2 regions of the Pseudomonas sp. RL_15y_Pfl2_60 genome follow, and region 2 is predicted to be linked to the other one. Evidence: predicted binding sites of a transcription regulator. Region 2 holds the regulator's gene; the other holds the start of a gene.
The links. Region 2 encodes sigma-54, which starts transcription at its own class of promoters, with help from an activator protein. Its sites were predicted from a motif close to ANTGGCATNNANNTTGCTNT; they were not measured.
Positions count from the first base shown of each region.

Region 1 (7,371 bases), on a different contig from region 2:
CGCGGGGTGCCGATCTGGGCGGCTCTCGCCTCACTTGGCCGCGAGGGGTTGCGCCAGATGATAGACAACCACATTCGTCAGGCCAGCCATCTGGCTGAACGGCTGCGCACTGCCGGATATCAGGTGCTCAACCGGGTTGTACTTAACCAAGTTCTGGTGCGGGCAGATACTGATCAACAGACCACTGCAATCCGCCTGGCCGCCCAGGCATCCGGACAAGTCTGGTTTGGACCGACAATCTGGCAAGAACGCCCTGCCTTTCGCCTGAGTATTTCATCCTGGCGCACCACTGATGCGGATATCGAACTACTCGCTGACCTGCTGATTGCACTCAAACAGCAAACCAGCAGCTGAACCTGTAATTGCAGCGCAACCACTCGACAACCCTGGCTCACTGCGTATATCTTCATCACCGGCCACCGCAGTGGCCAGCGTCGCTCGGACGGTTCCGGGCGCTTACGTACGTTGAGGTTTACATGGCTGAGCAAGCTAAGCGCCGCTTTGCGCGCATCGATCGTCTCCCTCCCTATGTTTTCAATATCACCGCTGAACTGAAGATGGCAGCCCGTCGCCGTGGCGAGGACATCATTGACTTCAGCATGGGCAACCCAGACGGCCCGACGCCTCCCCATATCGTTGAAAAACTCTGCACTGTTGCCCAGCGTGAAGACACCCACGGCTATTCGACTTCGCGCGGTATTCCGCGCCTGCGCCGAGCGATCTCACGCTGGTATGCCGACCGTTACCAGGTGGATATCGATCCTGAAGATGAGGCCATCGTCACCATCGGCTCCAAAGAAGGCTTGGCTCACCTGATGCTAGCGACGCTGGATCATGGTGATACGGTACTGGTGCCAAACCCCAGCTACCCGATCCATATTTATGGTGCCGTGCTTGCTGGCGCCCAGGTACGTTCAGTGCCGCTGGTGCCAGGTGTCGATTTCTTTGCTGAGCTGGAGCGCGCCATTCGCGAGTCCATCCCTAAGCCGAAGATGATGATTTTGGGTTTCCCATCCAACCCGACGGCGCAGTGTGTCGAGCTGGACTTCTTTGAGCGCGTAGTGGCGCTGGCCAAACAATATGACGTGTTGGTGGTGCACGATCTCGCCTACGCCGATATCGTCTATGACGGCTGGAAGGCGCCATCGATCATGCAGGTTCCGGGCGCCAAGGATGTCGCCGTGGAGTTCTTCACCCTGTCCAAGAGCTACAACATGGCTGGTTGGCGGATTGGCTTCATGGTTGGCAACAAGGAACTGGTTAATGCCTTGGCACGAATCAAGAGCTATCACGACTACGGCACCTTTACCCCGCTACAAGTGGCTGCTATCGCCGCACTTGAGGGTGACCAGCAATGCGTACGCGACATTGCCGAGCAGTACCGGCAGCGGCGCAACTTAATGGTCAAAGGCCTGCATGAGCTGGGTTGGATGGTTGAGAATCCGAAGGCCTCAATGTATGTCTGGGCCAAGATACCTGAGGCCTATGCCGAGCTTGGCTCACTGGAGTTTGCTAAAAAACTGCTGGCGCAAGCCAAGGTCTGCGTCTCACCGGGCATTGGCTTTGGCGATTATGGTGATGACCATGTGCGCTTCGCCTTGATCGAGAATCAGGATCGCATTCGTCAGGCCTTGCGCGGCATCAAGCATATGTTCAGAACCGATGGCGTGCTTGCCCAGCCCATCAAGTAACGCCCAGCAACCTACAGCATCCATTCACAGCGAGCGCCCGGTAATCCATGATTACCGGGCGCTCGTCGTTTAGAGATCCTTTGAAAAATGTCGCGCTCGACCTTAGTGGTCTAATCGGGGCCAAACTGAAGCTCATTCAACCGAAAGGCTGTGAGCCGTTTTTCAACGACGCAAGGGCTGCACAGTAATATCGAGCGCAGTAGGTTTTCAGAGATTCATTAGCTTGAATAATCAAGCACAGTCCAGATGCTGCTCACGCCTTCCCCGATCACGCAATTGGACGCAGTCAACGCCTTGTTGTAGCTGAGCGCCATCAAACTGGTCGCGCCATCGACCACATCATCATGTTGCGCCATCCACTGCACGCGCCCGCAATTGGGTGTGTCAATTACATAGCTGTTGGCCACGGCGGCGCCCCTTGCAGGCATACCGATCACATCCACAACTAATCCGTGCTCCTCAACCCGCTTGCCATCAGAAATGACCACGGCCCAAGCATCGTTATTGTCGATCACTAAATAGGTGCCATTGGCTTTGGGTTGCTCAAGAGATGGTTGCGCGCATCCGCCGAGCATGACCAATACCAAAACTGTCATCAGCATCTGTTGCATTGTTTGCTACCCCTTTGCCTAAACGATGGGCTGGGGCTTGGTTACCTTCAGGCCATCGCAATGAGTGAAATTTGCAGCGCGATGGCAAGACTATTAACCAATACTGTTTATTTGTACAGTGTTTTTGTACTAAACTCATTTACGCCATCTGACAGATACCGTACAGGCTTGATTGGGAGCGCAACGATGCTGGACGTAATGCAATTAAAACAAACAGTTAACCTAATGCCCCTGGAAAAAGTACGGGCCACAGTGGACGAGCTTCACCTTGAAGGGATAGTCACTGAAGGCAAAACCCCCTTCAACAGGCTGCACTTCAACACCTGCTTTGCGGAAATAGAGGCGCTTCTCCAGCGTGCGGGATATCACCGGCCACTTGATGTTGTTGGCTACCAGGGCTTGGTCTATGCGATGTTCGACCCCACGCGCTGGGAAGCTGTTGAAGTCCTGCGCTGGCTCAAGGACTTCGTCGAGGAGCCTCGCAAACGCCCAGCCAGCTAAGTCCTGTACTTGCACCCAAAAGCCAGGTCAATCGCTGCGCTGTTATTGCGCACGTTAGGCGGCACGCTAATGAACCACGCACCAGCCTGGCTCAGAGCCGAGCGCTATTGATGCTTGTACAGCCGCCAGCAAAATCTCTATTCAACTTTAAAATACATAGGTAATTTATTGTTTTTAATGACTTTTTATCTTATATAAAAATCTTCATACAGCATCTGAGCCGGAGTCTGGCAAGGGCCTTGCAATAACCTCACTACATCCGTCTTCGGGTCGCCAACGACGGTGATCGAGACGAAATAGACAAAGACGTCAAGGCTGCACGCATTGTTATCGCGTGCAGGTTTAGACGTCTTTTTTCGTTTCTGATAGCTGAGGAATTTCAATGCGCCATTCCATACGACCGTGCTCATTATTCAAGAAGGCCTTGGCCCGTGTCAGCTGCGCCGCGCTTCTAGTACTCGCTGCGCCTTTTAGCAGTGCTGCAGAGCCAGAAAAAGCAGAGCTCAAACTAGGCTTTATCAAGCTCACTGACATGGCGCCCCTGGCAATTGCTTATGAGAAAGGTTACTTCGAGGACGAAGGCCTGTATGTCACCCTTGAGGCCCAAGCGAACTGGAAGGTACTACTCGACCGGGTGATCACTGGCGAGCTCGACGGCGCACATATGTTGGCCGGCCAACCACTTGGCGCAACAATCGGCTTTGGCACCAAGGCGCAGATTGTCACTGCGTTTTCCATGGACCTCAATGGCAACGGCATCACTGTTTCCAATGCGGTCTGGGCTGAAATGAAAAAGCACATCCCGATGGAAAATGGTAAACCGGTTCACCCCATAAGCGCCGCCGCGCTAAAACCGGTTATCGAGCGCTATAAGGCTGAAGGCAAGCCGTTCAACATGGGCATGGTCTTTCCCGTGTCCACCCACAACTACGAGCTGCGGTACTGGTTGGCGGCTGGCGGAATCAACCCCGGTTACTACGCCCCTGCCAAGGGCGATATTTCCGGCACATTAAATGCCGATGCCCTGCTCTCGGTCACACCTCCGCCGCAAATGCCTTCGACCATGGAAGCCGGGACCATCAATGGCTACAGCGTGGGAGAGCCCTGGAACCAGCAAGCGGTGTTCAAAGGCATAGGCGTACCAGTCATCACCGACTATGAAATCTGGAGAAACAACCCGGAGAAAGTCCTCGGGGTATCTAAAAAATGGGCCGATGCCAACCCTGAAACCCACAAGCGCCTAGTCAAGGCCCTGATCCGCGCCGCCATGTGGCTGGATGAAAACAATAACGCCAACCGCCAGGAGGCCGTGGATATTCTGTCACGCCCTGAATACGTGGGTGCCGATGCCAAAGTCATCGCCAACTCCATGACCGGAACATTCGAATACGAGAAAGGCGACAAGCGCAGCGTGCCGGACTTCAATGTGTTCTTTCGCTACAACGCCACCTACCCCTTTTACTCCGACGCAATCTGGTACCTCACACAAATGCGCCGCTGGGGGCAAATCGCCGAGTCCAAGCCAGACAGCTGGTATTTCGATATCGCCAAGCAGGTCTACCAACCCGCGGTATATCGCCAGGCTGCCGAGGAGTTGATCGCTGAAGGCAAGGCTAAAGCCAGTGATTTTCCAGCTGCGAATGAAAGCGGATTTCGCGCGCCGACCCATGAATTCATCGATGGTCTGACCTACGACGGGCGCAAGCCCAACGCCTATATCGAACAAATGAAAATTGGCTTGAAGCAAGACTCAGTGCTCTAAGGCGCTTGTGACAATTAGAGCACTGCAACCGCCCCTGCGGCTCAGTGCCACCAGATAACCCGTCTTCAGCTTTGCTGGAGGCTGTATAAGCCGAGGATTGGACGATGAGTAACCCTGCCATCTCCGAACAAATTACCCAGACCGTGAAGAGCGCGCGTAGCGCGGCATTCAAGCGCTGGCTGCCCAACCTGCTGATGCCAGTTATTGGGCTAGCTGCATTTCTGTTGTTCTGGCAAATGATTGCCGGCAGCATCAATACCAGCTTGGGAACCTTTCCTGGGCCTGCACAAGTCGCCAGACAGTTCAGCAACCTGGTGGCCGAACACCAACGCGAAGCCTCGCGTGAAGCGGCATTCTATCAACGCCAGGAAGTACGCAATGCCACCCTGCTCAGCAAAAACCCGGAGGCTGAGGTAAAGATCCGTTCTTACACCGGCAAACCAACCTTCTTCAAGCAAATCATCACCAGCCTCTACACGGTCATGACCGGCTTTATCATTGCTTCACTGATAGCCATTCCACTGGGAATTGTTTGCGGCCTGAGCAAGCCTCTGTACAACGCCATTAATCCACTGATCCAGATATTCAAACCCATATCACCATTGGCCTGGCTGCCACTGGTGACCATGGTGGTCAGCGCGGTCTACACCAGCACCGATCCGTTGTTTGCCAAGTCATTTATCACCTCGGCCGTGACAGTCGCTTTGTGCTGCCTGTGGCCGACGGTAATCAATACCATTGTTGGCGTCGCGAACCTGGATAAAGACCTGCAAAACGTCAGCCGTGTACTCAGTTTGTCACCGCTCAGCCATATACGAAGAATCGTCCTGCCAGCCGCCATACCGATGATTTTCACTGGCCTGCGCTTGTCACTGGCAACTGGCTGGATGGTGTTGATCGCCGCTGAAATGCTCGCGCAAAACCCTGGCTTGGGTAAGTTCATTTGGGACGAGTTCCAAAATGGCAGCTCGAACTCGCTTGGCAGAATCATGGTTGCCGTAATTGTGATTGGTTTGATCGGCTTTGCTTTAGACCGGCTGATGCTGGCCCTGCAAAAATATGTGAGCTGGGACAAAACCGCTGACCTGCGCTAACACTGAGGATATTTTATGAACACTGCACACCTTGAACTGACAGGCGTAGGCATTAGTTTCCCGACGGATAAAGGCCTGTTTTGCGCGCTTAAGGATGTTGATTTGAAAATTGCCAAGGGCGAATTTGTCTCACTGATTGGTCACTCGGGCTGCGGCAAGTCCACCGTACTCAATATTGTTGCTGGGCTGTATCAAGCCACCACTGGCGGGGTGATTCTCGACAACCGCGAAGTCAATTCGCCCGGCCCTGAGCGCGCCGTGGTGTTTCAGAACCATAGCCTGCTGCCTTGGCTCAGTTGCTACCAAAACATCGAACTGGCGGTGCGCCAAGTATTCAAAAACAGCAAAAGCAAAGCGCAGATGCGTGAGTGGATTGAGCACAACTTGGCGCTGGTGCACATGACGCACGCCCGCGACAAACGCCCCAGCGAGATATCCGGCGGCATGAAACAGCGTATCGGTATTGCCCGGGCCCTGGCTATGCAGCCAAAAATCCTGTTGATGGACGAACCCTTTGGCGCACTTGATGCCCTAACCCGTGCGCATCTGCAGGACTCACTGATGGAAATTCACGCCGATCTCGGCAACACCGTAATCATGATCACCCATGATGTTGATGAAGCAGTCTTGCTCTCCGATCGCATTGTCATGATGAGCAACGGGCCTTCGGCAACAGTCGGCGAGATTCTTCAGGTCGACCTGGCCAGACCCCGTGAGCGCATGGCCTTGGCTCACGATCCTCGCTATCACGAGTATCGCGCCGCAGTGCTTGAATTCCTGTATCAAAAGCAACATCGCCCTGCAGCTTGAAGCAGATAGGCTAATGTCAAATAGATGCCATAAGCCCTCTAGAACAACGGTTTGCAGTCCGTTGGTCAGATACGTTGAACCTAGCACAGCGAAGGTCGCCGAACAGTTGCAATTAAATTGTTCACTGAGCGGCGCCCCTCTAAGGACCTAATGTGTTTGATCTGTCCACCTGGAATCTATCTGTCCCAACACCTCCAACCCCCACCGAAATCAGCGCGGCCCGTATACAAAGCGGTTACTCGAGCCAATATTTTCGCAATGATGGTAAGCAAACCGTCGTATTTTGGGTGCCTGTAACCGGCTCACGCACCGAGGATGCCAGTTACCCGCGTAGCGAACTACGGGAAACCTATGCCGATGGCACATTGCACAACTGGTACTACAAAGATGGTGATAACTATTTAAATGCCGTACTGGCGGTCAACGTGGTGCCAAGCAAGAACAAAGTTATTGTCGGTCAAATCCACAGCAAGGATCAGCCCGGAAGTGAAAATGACCCATTGGTAAAGCTGCAATATCATTATAAAAACGGTACGGGAAGGCTCGAACTTCTGTATCGAGCACAGCCGGGAAGCTCGACGGTACGAAATATACTTCTGGCAGAAAACGTCGACCTTAATGAACGCTTCAGCTACCAGCTTCGCATTACCTCGACCGGGCGTTTAGGCGTGACGGTGAAAAGCAGCGGCGACAATGGTTCGTTTTATAAACAATTGAGCAGCAGTTGGAGCCGACAACTGCTGTATTACAAAGCGGGCGCCTATATACAAGACAACCAGGGCTATTCAATCGAGGGGGGGCGCGTAACCTTCTATTCACTCAATACCTTGCACCGCCACTAGGAATAGCTGGAAACGACTGCGCTCGATATTACTGGGTAGCCCATGCTGCGTTAAAAACAG
Region 1 covers NZ_CAXAOE010000002.1:247,038-254,408, forward strand. Annotated here, with positions in the region: gene AACY26_RS06275 (pyridoxal phosphate-dependent decarboxylase family protein) at 1-354, shown strand, start outside; gene alaC (alanine transaminase) at 477-1,691, shown strand; gene AACY26_RS06285 (hypothetical protein) at 1,910-2,302, opposite strand; gene AACY26_RS06290 (transcriptional regulator) at 2,489-2,803, shown strand; gene AACY26_RS06295 (CmpA/NrtA family ABC transporter substrate-binding protein) at 3,186-4,565, shown strand; gene AACY26_RS06300 (ABC transporter permease) at 4,670-5,659, shown strand; gene AACY26_RS06305 (ABC transporter ATP-binding protein) at 5,675-6,469, shown strand; gene AACY26_RS06310 (polysaccharide lyase family 7 protein) at 6,622-7,311, shown strand.
Region 1: a site for sigma-54 is predicted at 3,030-3,049, ahead of AACY26_RS06295 (CmpA/NrtA family ABC transporter substrate-binding protein). Genes of this name have one in related genera too.

Region 2 (7,371 bases):
TCGTTGGCCCACAAGCGGTGCCGCAGTTACAGGCTCAGGTGGAGCAGATCATAGCCGAAGCCAAAAAACAGGGCGCGAGTGCCTGTGAAGTCGCGGTTTCTGTTGAGCAGGGCTTGTCGACCACGGTGCGCCAGCGTGAGGTCGAAACCGTTGAATTCAATCGTGACCAAGGCTTTGGCATCACCTTGTATCTGGGGCAGCGCAAAGGGTCGGCAAGTACTTCGGCGACAGGTGATGCGGCTATTCGCGAGACAGTAGCGGCCGCGCTGGCGATTGCCAAGCATGCCTCAGAAGATGAAAGCGCGGGCCTTGCAGATGCTGCGCTGATGGCGCGTGAGCTGCCGGACCTGGATCTATACCATGGCTGGGCGATTACCCCCGAGCAGTCGATTGAGCATGCATTGCGCTGCGAAAGCGCCGCATTCGAGGCCGACAAGCGAATCAAGAACGCCGATGGCACCTCCTTGAGTACGCATCAGGGTTGTCGCGTCTATGGCAATAGCAATGGTTTCATTGGCGGTTACGCGAGCACCCGGCACAGCTTGAGCTGCGTGATGATTGCTGAAGATAACGGGCTTATGCAGCGCGATTACTGGTATGACGTGAATCGTCAGGGCGAATTGCTGGCCAGCCCTGAAGCCATTGGTGCGCGTGCGGCCATGCGCGCTGTCAGCCGGCTTGGTGCACGGCCAGTGCCAACCTGTGAAGTGCCGGTGTTGTTCGCCGCTGAGTTGGCTACAGGCTTGTTCAGCAGCTTCCTCGGGGCGATCTCTGGCGGCAGTATTTATCGCAAGTCATCGTTCCTTGAAGGGGCTATCGGCCAGCAGCTTTTCCCACAATGGCTGAGCCTCGATGAACGTCCGCATATTCCGAGGGCAATGGGCAGCGCGTCGTTCGACGGCGACGGCCTGGCGACCTATGCCAAATCCTTTGTTGAGAACGGCGAGCTGTTGTCCTATGTGCTCAGCACTTATTCCGGGCGCAAGCTGGGCATGCCAAGCACCGCGAATGCGGGTGGCGTGCATAACCTGTTTGTCACCCACGGCGATGAAGACCAGCAAGCGCTGATCAAGCGCATGGGGCGTGGCCTGTTGGTGACCGAGTTAATGGGCCACGGCCTGAATATGGTGACCGGTGATTACTCGCGCGGCGCAGGCGGTTATTGGGTTGAAAACGGTGAGATCCAGTTCCCGGTCCAGGAAGTGACCATAGCCGGCAACATGCGGGATATGTTCAAGCAAATTGTTGCTGTGGGTAATGATCTGGAGTTGCGCAGCAGTATCCGCACCGGTTCGGTGCTGATCGAGCGGATGACCGTTGCTGGTAGCTGATCAGGCAGGGCGGGTGATGGTTTGTCATCCGCCCATTGGTTTGCCGCAATCTCGCTACTCGCCTTCATCGAAGTAGTTGTTGATCAGCTCGAGCAGGGCGTCGAGCGCCTGTTCATCCTGTTCGCCTTCGGTAAGTAGTTGAACTGAGGTGCCTTTACCGGCTGCCAGCATCATAACCGACATGATGCTTTTTCCGTCGACCATGCTCTCTGGCGTGCGGCCAACCTTGATGCTGCAAGGGTATTGTGTGGCAACGCCGACAAACTTGGCGGCAGCCCGTGCGTGCAAGCCGAGCTTGTTGATAATGGTTACTTCGCAGGCGGGCATCGCGGCAATTCCTTAACTGAGGTCGCGGTGGCGGGTCTGGACGTTTTTGAGCTGGGCCTTGAGTGCTTTGCCCAGGCGGTTGGCGATATACACCGAGCGGTGATGCCCACCTGTGCAGCCAATGGCGATCGTCACATAAGCGCGATTGCTGGCCGCGAAACGTGGCAACCATTTGCTCAGGTAGTCATGGATGTCCTGGTACATGTCCTGGACGTCCGCCTGACTGTCAAGGTAGTCCGTAACGGGTTTTTCAAGCCCCGAGAAGTCACGTAGCTCAGGGCGCCAGTATGGGTTTGGCAGGCAACGCACATCAAACACCACGTCTGCATCAACCGGCATGCCGCGCTTGAAGCCAAAGGATTCAACCAAAAATGCAGTGCCCGGATCCGGCTTGTTCAGCAGGCGCAAGGCGAGGGTATCGCGCAGTTGGTAGAGATTCAGGTGGGTGGTGTCGATCTTCAGGTCGGCCAGATCAATAATTGGCTCGAGCAGCAGGGTTTCATCGGTAATAGCTTCTGCCAACGAACGATTGTCGTTAGTCAGGGGGTGACGCCGACGCGTTTCAGAGAAGCGCTTGAGCAAGGTTTCTTCGTTGGCGTCCAGATACAGCAGGTCGCACTGAACATTGCGCGCACGGACTTGCTCAAGCAACTCGGGAAACATGTTCAAGTCGCTTGGCAGGTTGCGTGCGTCAATCGACACCGCGACGTTAGGGTGAACTGAATCTTTTTGCTGAAACGCTCGTTCAGCTAGCTGAGGCAGCAAGCTGGCCGGCAGGTTGTCTATGCAGTAAAAGCCGTTGTCCTCAAGTACATCAAGGGCGGTACTTTTACCTGATCCTGAACGCCCGCTGACTATTATCAAGCGCATGTAGGTTCCCTGTCGTTTAGCTGTTGTTCTGTACGTCGACAACAACCTGATACAGGGCGTCATTGCTTTGCGCCTGGCGCAGTCGCTCACGGACATCGCTGCGGTCAAGCATGCTCGCTATTTGACGAAGCAGCTCAAGGTGTTCATCCGTCGCGGCCTCAGGCACCAATAGCACGAACAGCAAGTCAACCGGGGCGCCATCAATCGCGTCAAAATCGACAGCCGATTCGAGCTTGAGCAAGGCGCTGATGGGTGCATTGCACGCAGGCAAACGGCAGTGTGGAATGGCGATGCCATTACCAAAACCAGTGGACCCAAGTTTTTCGCGGGCGATAAGGCTTTCGAAAATGTCTTGTCCATCGAGGTCGGGCAATTCGCGCGCAACCAAGTTGGCAATCTGTTCGAGAACACGTTTTTTACTGCCGCCCGGCACATTCACCAAGGAACGGCCGGGGGTCAGGATATTTTCAAGTCGGATCATAGGAGTTGGGCGATATCAACGGGCCATTGCGCCCTGTTGACGGTCGAGCTGCTTTTCCTTGTGCTTGATAAGTTGTCTATCGAGTTTGTCGGTCAGTAAATCGATTGCTGCATACATGTCATCATGTTCGGCGTTGGCGACAATTTCGCCGCCAGCAATGTGTAAGGTGGCTTCGATTTTCTGCTTGAGCTTCTCGACCTCCATAATGACTTGCACATTGGTAATCTTGTCGAAGTGGCGCTCTAGTCGACTGAATTTTTCGTCGATGTAGTCGCGCAGGGCGTCGGTCACATCCAGCTGGTGTCCACTGATGTTGACTTGCATACCGCTTTCTCCTTGTTGCCGTGTGTAAGAGACAGGCTGAGTTGCCTGCCGCCGGAACACTGTGGCGCGTAAGACCCCCAGAAATCGAGTCTGACACCTTTACGCCCTTAGTATGGCTGCTTTTAGCTAAGAGCGGGTCAGTTCGATAGTGATTGAGACGATCTTCCTGTTCATCAGCTGTTACATCAGTCGCTTGCGTTCACTTGAAGGCGCGATACCGAGAGACTCTCGATATTTAGCAACTGTGCGTCGAGCTACTTGAATGCCTTGTGTCTCCAGTAAACCAGCGATCTTGCTGTCACTCAACGGCTTTTTTGCATTTTCCGCTGCAACCAGTTTTTTGATGATCGCGCGGATCGCTGTAGACGAGCATTCTCCGCCTTCGGAGGTACTGACGTGGCTGGAGAAGAAGTATTTCAACTCGTAAATGCCGCGGGGGGTGTGCATGAATTTCTGGGTGGTCACCCGGGAAATGGTCGACTCGTGCATGCCAACCGCTTCGGCGATATCGTGCAGCACAAGGGGTTTCATCGCCTCGTCGCCGTAGTCAAGGAAGCCGCGTTGATGTTCAACGATCTGGGTCGCAACCTTCATCAGCGTTTCGTTGCGGCTCTGCAGGCTTTTGATAAACCAGCGGGCTTCTTGCAGCTGGTTGCGCATAAAGGTGTTGTCGGCGCTAGAGTCGGCGCGACGTACAAAACCTGCGTATTGCGCATTGACGCGCAGCCGGGGCATGGCTTCCTGATTGAGTTCAACCAGCCAGCGCTCGTTGTGTTTGCGCACAATGACATCGGGTACCACGTATTCGGGTTCGCTTGATTCAATCTGCGAGCCCGGACGTGGGTTGAGGCTTTGGATCAGTTCAATGACTTGGCGCAGCTCATCTTCTTTGAGCTTCATGCGCCGCATCAGTTGGCTGTAATCGCGGTTGCCCAGCAGATCCAGATAGTCATTGGCAAGTCGCTGTGCTTCGGCAAGCCAAGGGGTTTTGGCGGGCAGTTGGCGCAGTTGCAGGGTCAGGCATTCGCGCAGGTCGCGCGCGGCAATACCAGAAGGCTCAAACTGCTGGATGCGGTGCAGGACGGCTTCTATTTCGTCCAGTTCGATGTCCAGTTCAGGGTCGAAGGCTTCGAGAATCTCTTGCAGGGTTTCTTCGAGATAGCCCTGGACGTTGATGCAGTCGATCAGGGTGACTGCAATCAAGCGGTCCTTATCGGACATGGGGGACAGGTTGAGCTGCCAGAGCATGTGGCTCTGCAGGCTTTCACCGGTCGAGGTGCGTGTGGTGAAGTCCCATTCGTCGTCATCGCTGCTGCTGGGCAGGCTGCTGGCGCTGGTTTGGTAGACATCTTCCCAGGCTGTATCCACCGGAAGCTCGTTGGGGATACGCTCGTTCCACTCGCCATCTTCCAGGTTGTCCACGGTTTGCGGGGTATCCTGGAAGCTGGTTTCTTGGTAGCTGTCCTGTTGTACAGGCTGCTCGGTGGTCGCGGTCTCTGCGCCGTCGGCCATGGGGTCCGAGTTATCGAAGTCTTCGCCGTCTTCTTGGCGTTCGAGCATTGGGTTTGACTCCAGTGCCTCTTGGATTTCTTGCTGGAGATCCAGGGTCGACAGTTGGAGTAAGCGAATGGCTTGTTGCAGCTGAGGAGTCATCGTCAGCTGCTGGCCCATCTTCAGGACTAGCGATGGTTTCATTGCAGACCTTATTTACCGGCGTCTTTGCGCAATCCACTACAGGGCGCCGGATGGGCGCCTCAAGGAAGCAAATTATATGCCCGAATTGCAGTGCTTTGCCTAGCTGTTGACGCTAATCGGTTGAGAAAAACTGGGTTAAAGGCGGAATTCATGGCCCAGGTAGACTTCTTTAACCGTCTGGTTGGACAGAATCGCTTCTGAATCACCTTCCGCAATGAGTTGGCCGTCGCTGACGATATAGGCGGTCTCGCAAATATCCAGCGTTTCGCGCACGTTGTGGTCAGTGATCAGTACGCCGATACCCTTGGCTTTCAAATGGTGGATGATTTGCTTGATATCACCAACCGAGATCGGGTCGACACCGGCAAATGGTTCATCGAGCAAGATGAATTTCGGTGCGGTTGCCAGGGCGCGGGCAATTTCAACCCGGCGTCGCTCACCGCCGGACAGGCTCATGCCCAGGTTGTCGCGAATATGGTGAATATGGAATTCCTCAAGGAGGTTTTCCAGTTCAGCTTCGCGGCCTGCACGGTCAAGCTCTTTACGCGTCTCGAGAATTGCCATGATGTTGTCGGCAACGCTGAGCTTGCGGAAAATCGATGCTTCTTGAGGCAGGTAGCCAATGCCGGCGCGTGCGCGGCCGTGCATGGGCTGATGGCTGACGTCGAGGTCGTCAATCAGGATGCGCCCCTGATCAGCCTGCACTAAGCCCACGATCATGTAGAAGCAGGTGGTTTTACCTGCACCGTTAGGGCCAAGCAGGCCGACGATCTGGCCGCTGTCGATGCTCAGGCTAACGTCACGGACAACCTGGCGGCTTTTGTAGCTTTTAGCCAGGTGTTGGGCTTTCAATGTAGCCATTAATTACTGCCCTTGGGTGGGTTTGTTCTTCGGCTGGATCACCATATCGATGCGTGGGCGCGGCGAGGTCACCTTGGTGCCTGTTGCGCGGCCTGCGTTGACGATTTGGCGCTGCGTATCGTAGACAATTTTCTCGCCTTCGAAGGTATTTCCCTCTTGAATAACCTTGGCTTGGTCAATCAGGACAATACGCTCGTTGGCGGCAAAGTATTGAATGGTCAGGCCGTAGGCCTTGACGATTTCTTTGTCTGCAGCGGGTTTCTGCTCATAGTAGGCAGGGCGTCCGACCGAGGTGAAAACGTCGATCTCGCCTTTGGCGTTCTGGGTAATGGTGACTGTGTCACCCTTGATTATCATGGTGCCTTGAGTGATGACGACATCGCCGCGATAAACTGCAACACCTTGTTTGTCGTCGAGCTCTGCGCTGTCTGCCTGCACGCGGATCGGTTGATCGCGGTCAGTTGGCAAAGCCCAGGCGTGAACGCTTCCTAGCGATGCACCCAAGCTGAGCAGAAGGGGGAGGGTTTTAACGAACCTCATGCTGGCCTCTTACGTTGGACAGCAAGAGCATCCTGCTGTCATTTAAATACGCTTTCATTCCTTGCGCCGTGGTCACCCCATTGGCTGCGTCGATTCTAACGGCTTGCTGCGTCTGCGCATATTCCTTATCTGGAATTACCGTTAGGCGACTGGTCGTAAGCAGTGTTGGACGCCCCTTGGCGTCGGTGCGTTTAACTCGAACCTTGTCAATCAGTTCGACTTCCTTGCCGCCTGGGGAAACTTCGCCTTTTTCACTTTGCACATGCCAAGGAAGCTCTGTTCCACGGTATAGCAGCAGGTCGGGCTGTGTCAGGTAAGAGATATCCGAGGCTTTGGCGTGCTCGACTTTGTCGGCAGTCAGCTCGTAATGTAATTTCCCGTCCGGTTGATATTGCACGGTTTTGGAGTTGACCACATAAAAGTCAATTGTGTTTTGCGCAGTGGTCTTTGCCGGTTTGTCAGCAAAACTGTCCGGGTTGATATTCCAATACCCGGCAGCTGCCACGAGCAGTACGCCGAGTATGAGGAGCAATATGTTCAGTGGTTTACGCATGGTTTGCAGTTCTACAGGTAGGCCGCTTGAGCAGCTTCAAGGGTGCCTTGGGCGAGCATAATCGATTCGCAGAATTCGCGAGCCGCACCTTCTCCGCCCTTGGCCTGGGTCACAGCGAACGCATGTTGACGTACAAATGGATCAGCGTTGGCGACAGCAATTCCCAAGCCTACTCGACGAATAACGGGCAGGTCGGGCAAGTCATCGCCCAAATAGGCGACTTGATCATAGTTTAGGCCGAGTTCGCCGAGTAGTTCGTCGAGCACTGCCAGTTTGTCTTCGCGCCCTTGGTAAAGGTGTTGAATCCCCAGGTTTTGTGCGCGGCGCTCAACCACGGGGGTTTTACGTCCGGTAATAATTGCGGTGCGTACGCCCGAGTTGATCAGCAT
Region 2 covers NZ_CAXAOE010000001.1:974,701-982,071, reverse strand. Annotated here, with positions in the region: gene pmbA (metalloprotease PmbA) at 1-1,331, shown strand, start outside; gene AACY26_RS04660 (HPr family phosphocarrier protein) at 1,386-1,658, opposite strand; gene rapZ (RNase adapter RapZ) at 1,671-2,528, opposite strand; gene ptsN (PTS IIA-like nitrogen regulatory protein PtsN) at 2,545-3,009, opposite strand; gene hpf (ribosome hibernation-promoting factor, HPF/YfiA family) at 3,025-3,333, opposite strand; gene AACY26_RS04640 (RNA polymerase factor sigma-54) at 3,514-5,028, opposite strand; gene lptB (LPS export ABC transporter ATP-binding protein) at 5,164-5,889, opposite strand; gene lptA (lipopolysaccharide transport periplasmic protein LptA) at 5,893-6,429, opposite strand; gene lptC (LPS export ABC transporter periplasmic protein LptC) at 6,416-6,982, opposite strand; gene AACY26_RS04620 (KdsC family phosphatase) at 6,994-7,371, opposite strand, start outside.